Regions from separate parts of the Sphingomonas radiodurans genome, predicted to be linked through region 2. Evidence: riboswitches for the same ligand, from Rfam matches in the RefSeq annotation. Region 2 holds a riboswitch; the other holds the start of a gene.
The links. A riboswitch is a leader RNA that binds a small molecule or an ion and turns the genes downstream of it on or off. The one in region 2 is predicted to bind cobalamin.

Region 1 (6,311 bases), 1.8 Mb from region 2:
TAAATGCCCACTCGTCATCAGAAACCGGATCGAGCAGGTAAGCAATCATTGTCGAAGCTTCTAGGATCATTCGTGTCAAAGACATGATCGCGTGATGGTCAAACATCGATGACTGTACGGCGATCGCTCCGATAGAACGGGCATGCGCGCACGATTTCGCAAAGACCATTGATGCAAGGGAGCCGCTTACCGTGGTTGGCAATCCCACCTGCGACATCGACACGTGATTGGCAAAGCCGCCGAGAACCGCCAGTGCGTCAAACTGCGCACGAAACGGTATCGGTAAAATCCGATAGGCGTCACGAGGTTTCGGCCTGAATTGCTTTCCCGCGCGCCGGTGCTTTCGATTGAGACCACCCATTTACCATAATCTAGCTCGTCTCCTCAGAACGTATACAGCAAAAATAGTATGTTAGGTGTCGGCGATGCTATCGTAGGCAGGACGGGCGACAAGGGGGGGCTCGGATCCGATTGGGGGTTCAAGGCGCAAGGCGGCGGGACCCCGGCTCAAGGCCGGGGTGACCGGTGGTTGCCCGGCTCCCTTACGCCGGCACCATCACCGACAGGATGTCCGCCACCTCGGCGACCGCGAATGCGCTATATTCGTCGGCGATGGCGTAGGGCAGCAGGATGCGGCGGCCGTGGAGCAGGGCGCCGCAGCTGTAGGTGACGTTGGGGACATAGCCGCCGCGCTGCTCGGCGCTGGGGAACAGCAGCGGGGAGGGTGTACGCGCCAGCACGCGGGACGGATCGGCTTTGTCGAGCAGGCAGGCGCCGACGCAATAGCCGCGCACCATGCCGACGCCGTGTGTGAACACCAGCCACCCTTCGTCGAGCTCGATCGGCGAGCCGCAATTGCCCATCTGTACGAATTCCCACGGATATTTTGGCGCCATGATCCGCTCGCCGGTTTCCCATTGGTGAAGCGAGTCCGAGCGGAGCAGCCAGATATTCTCGTTATCCTGCCGGCCGAGCATGACGAACTGGCCGTCGATCCGGCGCGGGAATAGCGCCATGCCCTTGTACGCCGTCATCGCCCCGTCGAGTGCGCGCATCTGGAAGGTGCGCAGGTCGACCGCACGCAGCATCTCCTGCCGCGCGGTGGAGCCGTCGAAAGCGGTGTAAGTGCCGATCACGCTCTGCGTGCCATCGTCGTCGGTGAAATTGACGAGGCGCAGATCCTCGACGCCCTGGCGCTGGCTGGGCAGGACCGGAAAGATCACCGTCTCGGACGCTTCGTCGCTGTCCTCGCACATCAGGCGGGTCCAGCCGTCTTCCTCGCCATCGATGCGCGGCGGGGTGCCATGCTCGCTCGCGGGGTCGAGCACGAGGCCCGTGCCGCCGTCCCAGGTACCGGTACGGAACGTGATCGAAGAAATGTGGCCTTCCCCGATCCCACGTAGCGACAGGAGGAACGGCAGGCAACCGTCCCTGACGTCAGCGTCGGGCATGCGCACGATGCTGGGGTTGAACAGCGCGGCGGCCTCGAAGGCATATTCCTGGCTCAAGTAAGCGCCGATCAGCAGTCGCTCGGTTTCCGGAAGGTCCGCCGCGAGGCCGAGTTCATCGCGCACCAATTCGAAGCGACGCAGGAAAGTCGCGTCGGCATTCTCGTGGCGTTCGTGCATCGGGATGTTCAGCAGGCTGCGCATCCGTTCGCGCAGCGCCGGGTCGAGCGCCAGGACGCGCTGCGCCACTTGCTTCATCCGCGGGGTGCGCCCTTCCGAAAACGGCTCCGGATAGCCGAAGCTGAAGGGGCGGATGACGGTGCGCGAGGGGTTGGGCTTGAGTTCGATCGAGAGCTTCGTGAAGACGTCCGCTGCGTCCATCCGATCCGTTCCTTTGTGTCGGGGGAGTACCGTTGTTGCGGAGGGGGAACGGTCGGCCGGTGGAACGGGTCCGGTGGCCGTGATATTTGCGGTTTGCGCGCGCGCCGCTTTGTCATAAAGGCGGCGCCGGAGCTGGGTTCAATCTGGTTTCAAAGATCGCGCCGGTGCCCCGAGAGGGGCTGAAAACGGGAATGCGGTGCGAGGGGCTTGCCCCTCAATTCCGCGGCTGTCCCTGCAACTGTAAGCGGTGAGCGAGATGCACATGCGCCGGACGTCATGTCCGGCCAGCCACTGGGGCGACCTGGGAAGGCGTGCATCGAGCGATGACCCGCGAGCCAGGAGACCTGCCGGCGCTGTCGCTCATTGTTCTGGTCCAGGGGATGGCCGGGGCACGGAGGGATTTTTCCGTTCGAGCGACAACGGGTGGCGGCGAAGTTTCACTTTGCCGGTGCCCGGACGCTGCGCGGCTTCGGGGCCGTGGTCGGCGCATGGTCGCTCGGGCACCGCGCTCGCCCTCGCCATGTGTCGGCGTCCGCTCGCGCGGACGGCCCCGCCGCGTCTCATCGATCGACGCGGGGGAAGACAACATGACCAAGACATTCGTATCGCTGCTCGCCCTTTGTGCCGCGCTGCCGGCGTTCGCACAAAGCAATCCGACGCTGCCCACCACCGACGAAGCGGGGAACGACATCGTCGTCACTGGATCGCGCTCGGGCGAGGCGGTCGAGGTGCGCAACCTGCCGGCATCGGTGACGCTGATCAGCGCCGGCGATCTTGCCGAGCGCCAGACGCGGATCGTTTCCGACGTGCTGCGCGACGTGCCGGGGCTTGCCGTGAGCCGCACCGGCGGGGTCGGCGGATCGACGCAGGTGCGCATCCGTGGTTCCGAGGCGAACCACGTACTCGTCCTGATCGACGGGATCGAAGTGTCGGACCCGTATCAGGGCGAGTTCGATTTCGGTACGCTGATCAACGACGAGGCGGCGAAAATCGAGGTGCTGCGCGGGCAGCAATCGTCGCTGTACGGGTCGGACGCGATAGGCGGCGTTATCCAGTACATCACACTGACCGGGCGCGAAGCGCCGGGCTTCTCGGCGCGGGTCGAAGGCGGATCGTTCGGGACGGTGACGGGCGGCGCGCGTGCGGCGGGCGCTGGCGAGACGGTGGATTATGCACTGTCGGGTTCGGTGTACCGCACCGATGGGACGCCTACGGCGCGCGGCGGCACGCGTGACGTGGGAGCCACCAGCATCGGGGCAAGCGCCAAGGTGACGTGGCGGCCGTCCGACATCTTCAAGCTGACCGGCGTCGGCCGCTACAGCTATACCGACGCGCTGACCAACAACTCCGAGAACCGCGGCAGCAGTCCGGTGTTTGGCACCACGGTCGACAGCCCCGGGGTGCAGTATCGCAACGAAGCGTTCTACGGCCTCGCGCGCGCCGAGCTGGCGCTCGCGGATGGTCGCTGGACCAATGCGCTGACCGGGCAGATCGCCGATACCACGCGCGAGAACCTCACGCGCACCGGCACCAGCTCGGGCGACAAGGGGCGGCGCTACAAGGGGACGTTCGAGAGCTCGTTCCGCTTCGGCAGCGAGCGCGTGGTCAACCGCGTGACGGGGGCGGTCGATTTCGAGCGCGAGGAATTCCAGAACACGACCCCGCAATCGCCGAGCTTCCCGTTCTTCCGCGGGCGTCGCTCGACCGACAATTGGGGTTTTGTCGGGCAGTATGAGCTGACCGTCGATGACGCCTTCTCCGCCGGCGCGAGCATCCGGCGCGACCAGAACAACCGCTTCGACGATGTGACGACGTGGCGTGCGCAGGCCGGATATCGCTTGCCGTTCGGGCTGCGCGTGCGAGGCGCCTATGGCACGGGGGTGAAGAACCCGGGGTATTTCGAGCTCTTCGGTTTTTCGGACGGCCGCTATATCGGCAATCCGGACTTGAAGCCCGAGAAGTCGAAGGGTTGGGAGGCCGGGGCGGACCAGGAAATCGCCGGTGGGAAAGCGACGATCGGCGTAACCTATTTCGACAGCCGGCTCGAGGACGAGGTCTTCACGACCTATCCGGCGCCCACCTTCGTCGCGACGCCGGCGAACCGCACCACGCGATCGACGCAGCATGGCGTCGAGGCGTTCGTGTCGGCGCGGCCGATCCCGCAGATCAAGTTCGACCTGGCCTATACCTATCTGAAGGCGCGCGAGAACGGGATCGAGGAAGTGCGCCGGCCTAAGCATATCGCGAGCCTCAACACGACGGTGTTCAGCACCAACGAGCGTCTCTCGGGGACGCTGACGGTGCGGTACAATGGGCGGCGGACGGACATCACCTTCACCGATCCGACCTATGTGACGTCACCTATCGTGTCGTTGCCGGAGTTCGTTCTGGTGAACCTGAACGCAGAGTACAAAGTTTCGGATAGTCTCTCAGTGTTCGGGCGGGTCGAGAATGTGACCGACGAGCGGTATGAGGAGATCTTCAGCTTCGTGGCGCCGGGGCGTGCGGCGTACGGCGGCGTACGGGCGCGGTTCTGATGGCTGCCGCGGCCTCAGGAAATCTGCGCCGCGATCGATCGCGCGGCGCGGACGTACGCCGGGCCGCCGCAAACCGTCCACGCTTGGGGCAAGCGGACGCGCGGGATCTTGGCCAGCAGCGGGTGGTGGAGCATTTCGGTGCCCTGATCGGCGATCCGGTCGGTCTCGCTCTCGACGACGAGATAGTCCGGGCGGGCGCGGACGAGTTCTTCGAGGCCGACGCGGGCGAGCGGCGGTTTGCCGAGCCGGGTCGCGAGATTACGCAGGCCGACGCGGCGGAGGAGTTCGTCGACCAATGTGCCGGTGCCGGTGAGATAGCCGCGGCGCTGATAATAAGCGGCTATCTTGCCGCGGCCGGCGTCGTTCGGAATGGTGGCCATGCCGGCGTTCATGCGGGCGATGAGTGCCTCGCCGCGGGCAGGGTGGCCGATCGCGCGTGCTACGTCGCGGATCTGGCTGACGATATCGGCGTAGCGATCGGCGGAGGCGACATCGAGCATCGCGATGCGGCGACCGCGGAGCTGCGCCATCGTCGCTTGCACCCGGCCGGGCGCAGCGACGATCAGGTCGGGACGGAGCGCCAGCACGTCCTCCGCCGCGCCACGCGTGACGGGGTAAGCGCGTGCCTTGACGGCGTCCGCCGACATGCCGGGATCGCGCGCGTTACGGCTGAGCGCGGCGATCTGGCCACGATCGGCCAACGCCATGATATATTGGTCGGCGCACAGGTTCAACGACACGATACGTTGCGGCTTCGCGGGCGCAGTGGCGCCGAGCAGGGCGAGCATCGGGGCGAGCATGAGCAGGCGCATCGCGATCCTTTGCCCGTCTCGTGGCGGCGGCGCTAGACGGTGTTCGTCATCCGCCACTGGCTCTGGCCGCTGCTGATCGTGCTGATCGTCGTGGCGGCGCTGCTGGGCGTTGCGATCGGCAGCACATGGATCCCGCCGGGCCGGGTGGTGGCGGCCTTGGGCGGGTGGGGCGATCCGGTCGAGCGAACGATCGTTATCGAACTGCGGCTGCCGCGCGTGATCCTCGGGCTGGCGGTGGGGGCGATGCTGGGCCTCGGCGGTGCGGCGCTGCAGGGATATCTGCGCAACCCGCTGGCCGAACCGTCGGTGCTGGGCGCCTCGAACGGCGCGGCGTTGGGGGCGGTGGTGGCGCTGTATTTCGGACTGGCGAGCTGGAATCCGGTGGCGTTGCCGCTGCTGTCGATCGTCGGAGCGCTGGTGGCTTTGACGATGCTGTTCGTGCTGGCGAGGCGATCGGAGAGTGCGTTGACGCTGATCCTGGCGGGGATCGCGGTGTCTACGCTGGCCGGGGCTGGGATCAGCCTGGCGCTGAACCTGTCGCCGAACCCATTTGCGGCGATGGAGATCACGACGTGGCTGCTCGGCAGCTTGGAGGATCGATCGTTCGACCATGTCGGGCTGGCGCTACCGTGCGTCGTGGTCGGCACGCTGCTGCTGGCCGGGCAGGGGCGGGCGCTGGATGCGCTGACGATGGGTGAGGATGGCGCGGCGGCACTCGGGGTAAATCTGGGTGCGGTGCGGGCGCGGATGCTGCTGGGCGTGGCGATCGGCGTTGGGGGAGCGGTGGCGGTGTCGGGGGCGATCGGGTTCGTCGGGCTGATCGTGCCGCATCTCGTGCGTCCGCTGACCGACCGCAGCCCTAGTGCGGTGCTGTGGCCGAGCGCGCTGGCGGGGGCGGCGCTGCTGACCCTGGCGGATGTCGCGGTGCGCGTGATCCCGGCGAGCAGCGAGCTCAAGCTGGGCGTCGTCACCGCGTTCCTGGGCGTGCCGGTGTTCCTGGTGCATCTGATGCGGGAGCGGCGGTTGTGGTGAGCATCGCGCTGGAGAATATCGGGGTAAAATTGGGGGGTCGCTCGGTGGTGCGAGATGTCTCCGCGTTGCTCGAGCGAGGGCAATTGATCGGTATTCTGGGG
Region 2 (6,311 bases):
GGATCATCTCGGGCTGGCGGCGATGCAGCGCGCGCATCGGCTGACGATCCCGTTCGAGAACCTCGACGTGGCGCTGGGGCGGGGGATCGACATCTCGTCCGACGCGGTGTTCGGCAAGCTCGTAGTGGCGGCGCGTGGCGGCTATTGTTTCGAGCAGAACCGGCTGTTCCTCGATGCGCTGCATGCGCTGGGGTTCGACGCGCGGCCGTTGCTGGCGCGGGTGTGGCTGAACGGCGACGGCGTGCCGCCGCTGTCGCACACGTTGAGCCTGGTGACGATCGACGGGCAGGCCTGGATTGCCGACGCCGGGTTTGGCGGCAGCTATGCCCCGCCGCTGCCGCTGGTCGATGGTGCGGAAGCCGAAGCGAAGGACGGTGCGCGGTTTCGGCTGACGCGTGATGATACGCACAGCTGGATGCTGGCGCGTGATGGCGAGCCGGGCTCGACCGACGGGCGCGGCGGGGGCGAGGGGTTCCAGCCGCAGTTCAGCTTCACCACCAACGAGGTGTGGCCGGCGGATCTGGCGGTGGCGAACCACTGGACCTCGACCGTGCCGGACGGGCGGTTCACGACGCTTCGGCTGGCGAGCATCGTGTTGCCGCATGGCTTCGCGAGCCTGACTGACCGGGCGTATCGCCGGCGTGCGGGGGCGGAGGAGGCCGCGGGGACGATCGATGATCCGCGGGTGTATCGGATGCGGCTGGGGCTGATGTTCGGAATCGCGCTGTCGGCGGAAGAAGTGGCGGCGCTGGGGTTGTTTTGATCCGTCCGCGATCGTCATCCCAGCGGAAGCTGGGATCGCATGCGGCACTACCTCGTCATGCCGGCACGAGGCCGGCATGACGAGGAGTTGGGCGAGCGGCATGCCCCGCAACAGTGCGACCCCAGCTTTCGCTGGGGTGACGGTGAGGGGCCGGATCAGCTGCCGCGCAGGTCGATCACACCCTCTGTCACCTCGTCGGCGTAGAGTGCGGTCACGAAATCGGCGCGGGCGGTGAGGGTGGCGCGCTGGTTGACGTAGCCCTTGTCGGTGATCTCGCCGGCGTCGATCGAGGGCGGCGAGCGCAGGATCGTGAAGCGGCCGACGCGGCGGGAGCCGCCGCCGGCTTCGGCGTTGAACGCTGCCAGTTTCTCGGCGACTAGGCCTTCGAGCGTCGGGATCGGGTCGGCGCCGGGCACCGCTTCGGCGAGCGTCTGGAGCGCGGCTTGCGAGGGCCAGGCGAGGATCGCGACGAACGGCTTGTCTTGCCCCGCGACGACCGCATCGTGGATATAGGGCGAGCAGGCCGCGACGATGTCGGGGCGCAGCGTGCCGACCGAAACCCAGGTGCCCGACGAGAGCTTGAAATCCTCGGTAACGCGGCCGTCGAACACGAGGCCTTCCTCGGGGCGGTCGGGATCGAGGAAGCGCGCGGCGTCGCCGAGCTTGTAATAGCCTTCGTCATCGAAGGCGGCGGCGGTCTTTTCGGGATCATTGTGGTAGCCCGTCGTGACGGTCGGGCCCTTGACGCGCACTTCGAGCTTGTCGCCGCTCGGCACCAGTTTCAGCGTCGTGCCGGGCAGCGGGAGGCCGATCAGCCCGACGCGCTCGGACGCCCAATGTACCACTGTCACGCCCTGCGTTTCGGTCGCGCCATACATGGTGACGAAGGGGAGGCGCTCGCCCGTCTCGGCGATGGCGAGCGCCTGCATCCGTTCATACAGATCGTCCGATAGCGTGGCGCCGCCATAGCCCATGTAGCGCAGGTTCTTGAAGAAGGCGCGGCGCAGCACGGGATCGCGCTCCATCGCGTCGGCCAGCATCGCGAAGGCGACAGGCGCCGAGCCGAAGGTGTTGGGGGAGATTTCGTAGAGGTTCTTGATCGTCGTTTCGAACAAGCCAGCGACGGGCTTGCCTTCGTCCATGTACAGTGTGCCGCCGGCCTTGATGTTGCCGTTGAAGTGGATGTTGCCCGCCGAGATGTGGCTCCATGGCATCCAATCGAGCGAGATCGGGTGATCGACGGGATCGGGATCATCGCGCAGGCCGTCCTGCGCGGCGAGCAGGTTGACGAGCATGCCCTGGTGCTGCGGCACGCCCTTGGGCATTCCCGTCGAGCCCGAGGTGAAGAGATATTTGGCGACGGTGGCGTGAGTGAGCGCGCCGCGGGCGGCGTCGACCGCGGGGGTGGGCAAGGTCGCGGCGAGATCGGCGAAGGCGATCGTGCCGTCGCCGCCATCGACGGTGACGAAGGTAAGATCGGGCGCGAGGGTGCGGAGCGTGTCGAACGCGCGGGCGAATTGCGTGGCATTTTCGGCGAAGACCACGCGCGGGCGGACAGTGGCGAAGCAATGCTTGAGCTTGGCGTGGTCGGTCGAGATCAGGCTGTAGGCGGGGCTGATCGGGGCGATCGGCACGCCGGCGGTGTAGCAGCCGAGCATCAGCAGCGCCTGGCTGATCGAATTCGGGCTGAGGCACAGCACCGCGTCGTCTGCACCCAGCCCGCGATCGAGCAGCCATTGCGCGACTCCGTCCGCCGCGCGCTTCGCCTCGGCATAGGTGACGCCCTGCCACGCCCCGTGGCCGGGCGCGCGCTGCATCAGCATCGGGCGATCGGGCGTGCTGGCGGCCTGATCGGCGAGCAGGTGCGGCACGGATTGCGCCGCCTGCGCCATCGCATGGTTCGAGCGGACCAGGATCGTCCCGTCGGGGCGATGCTCGACGGCGACGTCGGGGCCCTTTTGGGGGAAGCGTTTGAACGGAGGCGGCGTTGGGGCTGCCGGCGCGGTGGCCATCTGGGTCTCTCCAATGTTTTGACCCAGTATAAGCCGTTCGTATTAGTGGCGCCTAGTGCGTAATTCGTTTCGCCGCCCCGGCCATGAGCCAGGGTCCCGCTATCGCCGGCCGCTGGAAGAAGCGGGACCCCGGCTCGAGGCCGGGGTGACGTTGCGCTATTGCGCAGGGAGGCGGATCCAGCGTTGCTCGCCGCTGGTGTCGTCGGTGCCTTCGATGCAGGCGGCGATAATCTCGGCGGATTCGACCAGTCGCGGGCCGGGGCGGTTGAAGAAATATTGGCCGTCGGTGACGAACACGCGCCCCTCGCGCACCGCGCGCAGTGAGCGCCAATCCTGGCGGTACGCGAGCGGGGCCATGTCGATCATCGTCTGCGGCACGCGATAGCCGCACGGCATCATGACGATGATGTCGGGATCGGCGGCGAGCAGCGCTTGCCATTCGAGCCATGGCGAATGCTGGCCGGGGGTGGCGAACAGCGGCGTGCCGCCGGCGATCTCGATCAGTTCGGGCACCCAGTTGCCGGCGGCCATCAGCGGTTCGATCCACTCGATCGCGGCGATCGTCGGCCGCGTGCCGCGCTGGCGCGCGCGATCCTCCAGCGCGGCCATGCGCAGCCGCAGATCGGCGACCACCTCGACGGCGCGATCCTCCGCGCCGACCGCGGCGCCGACGCGACCGATGTCACCCCAGACATCGCCGAGATCGTCGGGGGCGAGCGACAGCAAGTGCGGCGCGGTGCCGACCCAGGCGGACAGCGCCTCTTCAAGGTCGGCGGGCGTCACCGCGCAGACCGCGCATTGCGACTGGGTGAGGATCACGTCGGGCTTGAGCGCGCGCAACGCCTCGGCGTCGACGGCATAGACCGACAGGCCCTGGCGCACGATCTCCTGCACGCGCCGGTCGATTTCGATCGAGGTCAGCCCCTTTTCGAGCTTCGTCGAGGTGAGGACGGGCAGCGCCTTCACGAACGGCGGGTAATCGCATTCATGCGAGCGGCCGAGCAATTGCTCGCCGAGCCCCAGCGCGACGGCGATCTCGGTCGCGCTCGGCAGCAGCGATACGACTCGCGGATGCGCGGCCATCAGCCCAGCCGGATAAAGCGCGAGTTCCCGAACAGCTGCGGCGCACCGAGCGTCGCGACGAGATGCAGGCCGGTGAGGACGGCGAGCCACAGCGCGTCGTTCGCGAACAGCCGCAGGACGATCGCTGGGGTGAAGGTGTCGGTGCCGCCGAACGCGAGCGCGAAGGCGAACAGCAGGCCCTCCCAGACGGCGAATGCGGCGACGAACGCCACCGCCAGGCGTATGAGGCCAGTGCCGCCGAGGCGGCGGACCAGCGGGATGACGGCGAGGCTTGCGGCGCCGAGCGCGAGGCCCCAGCCGATCGCATAGCCATCGACCGGATAGCCGAGCAGCGCGAAGCCGAGGAACTGGTTTGCCGCCCAGGCGCCGAGCACCGCGATCACGGCCTGGCCACGCGGCAGCGTCTTCGCGGCGATCGTGGCCAGCGCGACGAATGGCATCATGCAGGCCGTCGCGAGCGAGCCGAGCACGGCGGCCGCGGCGAGCGTGACCGTCCAGAGGGTGGTGTTGAATTGTGTCGTCATCATCATCGTCCCGCGGCGCCGAGCGACCAGGCAGGGGCGTCCGCGCGAACGGCCGACCGGGCGGTGGACGGACGCCGCGTCCTCCTCGCCCCGCATCGGTGCGGCCCCCGCCGCATGTTCGTCGCCCAGACGAATTGGGGTTCGCGCCGGGCCGATCCCATGGACCCGACAAGAGCGACATCGCGGTCGGTCGGTCTCCTGGCTCGCGGGTCACCGCATGTCATGCGCCTTCCCGGGGGGTGCCCCAGTGGCCGCGCGCCGTTGCCGGCCCGCTTGCACGCCATGCTCGCCGCTTACAGTTGCAGGGTCAGCCGCAGATTCGCACTGCGTTCCCGGTACCGGCGCGAGTGCCGACACCACCGGTGCCGACGGATGACGATTATCGCGATGGCTGGCCGCGCGCAACCGGTACGCGTGCCGTCAGCTTTTGTCGGCGCGCACCGCGACGCTGACGATCACTGCGGTGGAGAGCAGGATCGACGAGACGAGCGCGCCGATCGCGAGCAGGCCCTGGCTCGTCACCGTCACGCCGACGCTGAGCTTCGTCCGCCGGCCGATCCGCAGCGCGATCTTGCCGCGGTGATAGACCGGGGCGGGGGCTGGGACGGTGGTGAGGGCGGGCAGATTGGCTTGCGGCATCATTGCTTAACGCGGTCCGTGTGGCGTGGTTCAGGCATCGATCGTTCTCAGAACGAGCGGGGCAGGCCCAGCACGTGTTCCGAGACGAATGACAGGATCAGGTTCGTCGAGATCGGTGCGACCTGATAGAGGCGGGTTTCGCGGAACTTGCGTTCGACGTCGTACTCTTCTGCGAATCCGAAGCCGCCATGCGTCTGGATGCACGCCTCGCCAGCGGCCCAGCTTGCCTCGGCGGCGAGCATCTTGGCCATGTTCGCCTCGGCACCGCAATTCTCGCCCGCCTCGTACAGCCGGATCGCCTCGTGCGTCAGCAGCTCGGCGGCGCGCATCTGGGCATAGGCGCGCGCGATCGGGAATTGGATGCCCTGGTTCTGGCCGATCGGGCGGCCGAACACCTTGCGTTCATTGGCGTAGGCGGTGGCCTTTTCGATGAACCATTTGGCGTCGCCGATGCACTCGGCGGCGATCAGCGCGCGCTCGGCGTTCATGCCCGACAGGATGTACTTGAAGCCCTTGCCTTCCTCACCGATCAGGTTCGCGGCGGGGACGGGGACGTCGTCAAAGAAGACCTCGGTCGACGAATGGTTCATCATCGTCTGGATCGGTCGGATCGTCATGCCCTCCTTCAGCGCTTCGCGCATGTCGACGAGGAAGACCGAGAGACCATCGGTGCGCTTGGTGAGCTGATCCTGCGGGGTGGTGCGCGCGAGGAGGACCATGAGATCCGACTGGAGCGCGCGGCTGGTCCAGATCTTCTGGCCCGAGACGATGTAGCGATCACCATCGCGGCGCGCGAAGGTCTTGAGCGAACCGGTGTCGGTGCCGCTGGTCGGCTCGGTGACGCCGAATGCCTGGAGGCGCAGCTTGCCGCTGGCGACGTCGGGCAAATAGCGCTGCTTCTGCTCCTCGCTGCCGTGGCGCAGGATCGTGCCCATGACGTACATCTGCGCGTGGCACGCGCCGCCGTTGGCGCCCTGCTGCTGGATCTCCTCGAGGATCGCGGCCGCGGCCGAGAGCGGGAGGCCGGCGCCGCCATATTCCTCGGGGATCAGCACCGAGAGGAAGCCGCTGGTGGTGAGCGCGTCGACGAATTCGGTGGGGTAGACGCGCTCGCGATCCTTTTCGCGCCAATATTGGCCGGGGAAGCCGGCGCACAATTTGGCGACTTCGCCGCGAATGTCAGAATAATCCGGCCAGTTGCTGCTCATCCAAACCCTCCACCCGCATCTGGCGTTCGCGATAGGAACAGCATGGCGCTTCGGCCACCGTTATTGTGCGCGCGGGATCAGT

Region 1: linked by a shared signal. The riboswitch ahead of LLW23_RS13185 (TonB-dependent receptor plug domain-containing protein) and the one ahead of LLW23_RS04545 (hypothetical protein) in region 2 are both predicted to bind cobalamin.

What each region holds. Positions count from the first base shown of each region.
Region 1 is NZ_CP086594.1:2,818,174-2,824,484, forward strand. It holds gene LLW23_RS13175 (hypothetical protein) at 1-361, opposite strand, end outside; gene LLW23_RS13180 (glycoside hydrolase family 130 protein) at 543-1,829, opposite strand; cobalamin riboswitch at 1,975-2,195, shown strand; gene LLW23_RS13185 (TonB-dependent receptor plug domain-containing protein) at 2,417-4,366, shown strand; gene LLW23_RS13190 (ABC transporter substrate-binding protein) at 4,381-5,178, opposite strand; gene LLW23_RS13195 (FecCD family ABC transporter permease) at 5,218-6,210, shown strand; gene LLW23_RS13200 (ABC transporter ATP-binding protein) at 6,204-6,311, shown strand, end outside.
Region 2 is NZ_CP086594.1:916,340-922,650, reverse strand. It holds gene LLW23_RS04560 (arylamine N-acetyltransferase family protein) at 1-763, shown strand, start outside; gene LLW23_RS04555 (AMP-binding protein) at 919-2,775, opposite strand; gene LLW23_RS04550 (cobalamin-binding protein) at 2,932-3,858, opposite strand; gene LLW23_RS04545 (hypothetical protein) at 3,858-4,388, opposite strand; cobalamin riboswitch at 4,554-4,758, opposite strand; gene LLW23_RS04540 (hypothetical protein) at 4,803-5,024, opposite strand; gene LLW23_RS04535 (acyl-CoA dehydrogenase family protein) at 5,069-6,229, opposite strand; gene LLW23_RS04530 (hypothetical protein) at 6,307-6,311, opposite strand, start outside.